DNA from 2 places in the Amycolatopsis benzoatilytica AK 16/65 genome. Region 2 is predicted to be linked to the other one. Evidence: riboswitches for the same ligand, from Rfam matches in the RefSeq annotation. Region 2 holds a riboswitch; the other holds the start of a gene.
What was found. A riboswitch is a leader RNA that binds a small molecule or an ion and turns the genes downstream of it on or off. The one in region 2 is predicted to bind ZMP and ZTP.
Positions count from the first base shown of each region.

Region 1 (2,368 bases), 1.9 Mb from region 2:
GGCGTCGCCGCCCGCACCGCTGGTGTCGACGACGCTGACGGTCGCTTCCTCTGCCCGGTTCGGCGCGGCCGGCGAGGGCTGGACCGTGCGGACCCGGCAGAACGCGCCGTCGGCGGCCACCCGCGCGGTGCGGTGGCCGAGGGTTTCGGACGGGCCGGCCGGGGCCTGGCTGACCACCGCGAACTCCAGGCTGACCTTGTCCTTGATGCAGGAATGCCCGGCGAGGCCGGCGTTCGCGTCGCCGGGGAGGCCGGAGGTGTTGAGGATCGCGCAAGAATCGACCCGGCCCCAGGACTGGTCCGGCAGCCGAGTGTGTTTGACGCGGTTGCCGGTCACGGTCGCCAGCGCTCCGCCGACCGCCTGGTCCGCGGTGGCGCAGCGGTCGTCGTCGGTGCCGCGGTTGTCCGTGTCGGTGACCGAGATGGCCAGGCGGACTCCGTCGGCGAAGGTGATGGCGCGAGCGCAGGTCCGCGGCGGGACGAAGCTGGACTGCTGGACCGAAACCCCGTCCGGGACCGGGCCGCGGTAGGCGTAGGGACGCACGTTGGGGTCGACGGTCGCGGCGAGCGGGCCGATCGTGACGGTGCGGGGGAGGCCGTTCTGGACGAAGTCGGCCTGGCAGGTGGTGAAGGACGAGTCGGGGGTGGCGGGGTTGAGGCGCGCGTCCAGCAGACTGCAGTAGTCGAGCGTGGCGAACTCGCCCAGGGCCGTCACCGCGGTCAGCGGCGAGGGAACGGAGTCCGGCTGGGCCGGGGCGGGCGCGGCGGAGCATCCGGCCAGGCACGCCAGTACGGCGGCTGCCGCGGTCAAGGGTCTGAAGGGAGTGCGCACGGGGTGCAGTATCGCCGGGGGAGCGGAGAAAACCGGCGGCGGTTGGGAATCCCACACTTCGGTGCGTCATCGTCGCTGGTCGGGGCGGTACGGTGGAAGCGCACGACTGGCGTCGGGTGGACTTGACCACCGGGGAGTGCGAATCGGGACGGCATCGCCCGCCTGGGTGCCCCTCATCGCGATGGATGAGGAGTTTCAGGATGGTCGCGGAAATCATCGACGGCGTCAAGATCGCCGCGGAACTGTACGCGGAGACCGCGCGGCGAGTACGGGACTACGTCGGCCGGACCGGCCGGACACCGGTGCTGGCCACGGTTCTGGTGGGCGACGACCCCGCGTCGAGGACCTATGTCCGGATGAAGCGGAACCGGTGCGCGCGGGTGGGCATCGAGTCCCGCTCCGTCGAACTGCCCGCGGACACGACGACCGCCGAGCTGGTCGCCCGGATCGCCGAGCTGTCGGCCGATCCGGCGGTGGACGGCATCCTGCTCCAGCACCCGGTGCCCGGCCACCTCGACGAGCGCGCCGCGTTCGAGGCGATCTCCCCGGAGAAGGATGTCGACGGCGTGACGATGCGGAGCTTCGCCGCGATGGCCTTCGGCGAGCCGGGTTTCCAGTCGTGTACGCCGGGCGGCATCCTCCGGTTGCTGGACGCCTGCGAGGTGCCGGTCGCCGGGCGGCGGGCGGTGGTCGTCGGGCGAAGCCCGATCCTCGGCAAGCCGGTCGGAATGCTGCTGCTGGCCCGCGACGCGACGGTCACCTGCTGTCATTCGAAGACGGTCGACCTTCCCGGCCTGGTCCGCGAGGCGGACATCGTGGTCGGTGCGGTCGGGCGGCCGGAACTGATCCGCGGCGAGTGGATCAAACCAGGGGCGGTGGTGATCGACGCCGGGTCGAATCCGGGCAACATCGGCGACGTCGAGTTCGCCGCCGCGAGCCGGCGGGCCAGCCTGATCACGCCGGTGCCGGGCGGAGTCGGGCCGATGACGATCGCGGTTCTGCTCGCGCAGACGGTGCAGGCCGCGGAAACCCGGTGACCGGGTCAGGGTCGCACCCCAGCTCCCCTAGGGGGCCGAATCGTCCCGCCGACCGATGTCTTCGCGACGCTGACCTGGTGTTCTGGAGTCACTAGACCAACGACCCGAGGAGCCCACGATGACCACACAGATCGCCAGCCGCCTGAGCCGTCCGCGTTCGGGCCGGGTGTTCGGCGGCGTCTGCGCCGGCCTGGCCCGTCGGTTCGGGACCACGCCGGGGAAGGTCCGCGTGCTGGCCGTCCTTTCCTGCCTGCTGCCGGGGCCGCAGATTGTCGCCTACCTCGCGCTCTGGCTGATCATCCCCAGCGACTGACCTGCGCCGAAGCGGCCTCCTTCCGGGCGGAAGGGGGCCGTCTTCATTCCCGCTCGGCCGAGAACCGTTCCCAAGCCGAAGGCCGGGTCACGCCCAGCGCGGCTCCGGCCCCGCGCGGAGCAGATCCACTTGGTGCTGGATCAGCGCGTCGGTCCGCGCGCTGAACCCCGCCATCCGGGGAATGCCT
Region 1 covers NZ_KB912942.1:5,786,554-5,788,921, reverse strand. The annotation lists gene AMYBE_RS0126630 (hypothetical protein) at 1-831, opposite strand, end outside; ZMP/ZTP riboswitch at 924-1,006, shown strand; gene AMYBE_RS0126625 (bifunctional 5,10-methylenetetrahydrofolate dehydrogenase/5,10-methenyltetrahydrofolate cyclohydrolase) at 1,032-1,868, shown strand; gene AMYBE_RS0126620 (PspC domain-containing protein) at 1,987-2,181, shown strand.
Region 1: it holds a riboswitch for ZMP and ZTP, as region 2 does, so the genes downstream of both, AMYBE_RS0126625 (bifunctional 5,10-methylenetetrahydrofolate dehydrogenase/5,10-methenyltetrahydrofolate cyclohydrolase) here and AMYBE_RS0135950 (serine hydroxymethyltransferase) in region 2, are expected to answer to the same signal.

Region 2 (2,368 bases):
GAAACAGTGAAGGGGCCGCCCGTCCGGACGGCCCCTTCGAACGCGGATCAGTCGGTGTAGCCGGGGATCGGGAACGGCTGCAGGAACTCGCGGATCTCCGCCGCGATCGCGTCCAGCGCGCTGTCCTGCTGCGCGGCCGCGGCGGTGACCGTCCGGTCGATCCAGTCCGCGACCTGCACCTGGTGCTCCGGCTTGAGCCCGCGCGTGGTGATCGCGGAGGTGCCCAGCCGGATGCCGGACGGGTCGAACGGCTTGCGCGGATCGAACGGCACGGTGTTGTAGTTGAGCTCGATGCCCGCACGGTCCAGCGCCTGCGCGGCGGGCTTGCCCGGCACGGCCTTGTTGGTGAGGTCGATCAGCAGCAGGTGGTTGTCCGTGCCGCCGGACACCAGGTCGTAGCCACGCTCGACGAGCGCCTCGGCCAGCGCCTTGGCGTTCGCGACGATCGTGTGCGCGTAGTCGGAGAAAGACGGCTGCTGCGCCTCCCCGAGCGCGACCGCGATGGCGGCGGTGGTGTGGTTGTGCGGGCCGCCCTGCAGGCCCGGGAACACCGCCTTGTCGACTGCCTTGGCGTGCTCCGCGTCGGACAGGATCATCGCGCCGCGCGGACCGCGGAGGGTCTTGTGCGTGGTGGTGGTGATCACCTGCGCGTGGCCGACCGGCGACGGGTGCGCGCCGCCCGCGATCAGGCCGGCGATGTGCGCGATGTCGGCGACCAGCACCGCGTCGACCTCACGGGCGATCTCGGCGAACGCCGGGAAATCGATGGTGCGCGGAATGGCCGTGCCGCCGGCGAAGATCAGCTTCGGCCGGTGCTGCCGGGCGAGGTCGCGGACCTGGTCGAGGTCGACCCGGCCGGTCTCCTTGCGCACGCCGTAGCGGACCGGGTTGAACCACTTGCCGGTCGCCGAAACGCTCCAGCCGTGGGTGAGGTGGCCGCCGTCCGGCAGCGCCATGCCGAGCACGGTGTCGCCGGGCTGCGCGAAGGCCAGGTACACCGCGAGGTTCGCCGGAGAGCCGGAGTACGGCTGGACGTTCGCGTGGTCCGCGCCGAAAACGGCCTTCGCGCGCTCGATCGCCAGCTGCTCGATCTGGTCGATGTACTGCTGGCCCTCGTAGTAGCGCTTGCCGGCGTAGCCCTCGGAGTACTTGTTGGTGAGAACGCTGCCGGTGGCTTCGAGCACCGCCTGCGAAACGTAGTTCTCGGAGGCGATCAGACGGATCTTGTCGTGCTGGCGTTTCGCCTCGTCCTCGACGAGACCGGCGATCTGCGGATCCGCCGCGGAGAGCGCGGACAGGGCGGGCTGGTGTGTCATGGGCGTACTCCGGCTCTGCTTTGGCCATCACCCAGGCGCGCGGTGCCGGCCTCGTCGTCGCTCCCCGGTGGTGCTCCACCTCTTGAATGGCGCCAGTCGCAGCTGCGATGGGCAGTCTAGTGCACCCATCGCGCCGCGTCCGGCCGCTGGGAACTGCTTTTAGAGAGGCTTGACGCTGCCGCCGTGCCGCCGGGCGAGCTCCTGGTAGATCCCCGCGTTGTGCTCGACCCACATCCGTGCCGAATCGGTGAGCGGCACGAACTTCTTCGCCGGGCTGCCCATCGCGATCACCTCTTCCGGCACCTCGGTGCCCGGAGTGACCGTCGAACCGGCCGCGACGAGCGAGCGCGCGCCGATGACCGCACGGTCCAGCACGGTGGAACCGTTGCCGATCAACGCCTGCTCGCCGACCGTGCAGTCGTGCACGAGGCACTGGTGGCCGACCGTCACGTTGCGGCCCACCTCGGTGAGTTCGGCTCCGGAGTGGATCACCGAGTTGTCCTGGATGTTCGCGCCCTCGCGGATGACGATCGGGCCGAAGTCCGCGCGGATGACCGCGCCGTACCAGACCGAAGCGTCCTTTTCGACGGTCACGTTGCCGATCAAGGTGGCAGTGGGGGCGATCCACGCGTCCGGGTGGACCTGAGGGCTGACGCCCTCGAAGGAGAACAGAGGCATGCCGGAAGCGTAAGCGGCGTCAGCGGTATCCGGCGAAGCAGAGCGCCTCGACATCGCCGCGGAGGCCGGCGAACGACTGCGGCCGGACCCGCTGCTGCACGACGGCGCCGAGCAGGTAGTTGAGCAACGCGCGGGCCCGGGCGCGCGGGTCGTCGATGCCCAGCGGAGCGAGAAGTTCGACCAGCAGCTCAGTGATCGACGTGAGCATCGCGTCGATCGCCTGCGGATGCTGCGCACGACCGGCCGCGATCCAGTACTCGAACCACAGGAACGCCCCGCGCGGATTGCCGGCGAACTCGGCGAGGTACGCCTCGGTGACCGCGAAGAGTCGCTCGCGCGGGTGGTCGTGCTTCTCCGCGACCTTGCGCAGATCA
Region 2 covers NZ_KB912942.1:7,690,809-7,693,176, reverse strand. The annotation lists gene AMYBE_RS0135955 (RNA polymerase sigma factor) at 1-10, shown strand, start outside; gene AMYBE_RS0135950 (serine hydroxymethyltransferase) at 48-1,316, opposite strand; ZMP/ZTP riboswitch at 1,339-1,426, opposite strand; gene AMYBE_RS0135940 (gamma carbonic anhydrase family protein) at 1,476-1,994, opposite strand; gene AMYBE_RS0135935 (TetR/AcrR family transcriptional regulator) at 2,014-2,368, opposite strand, start outside.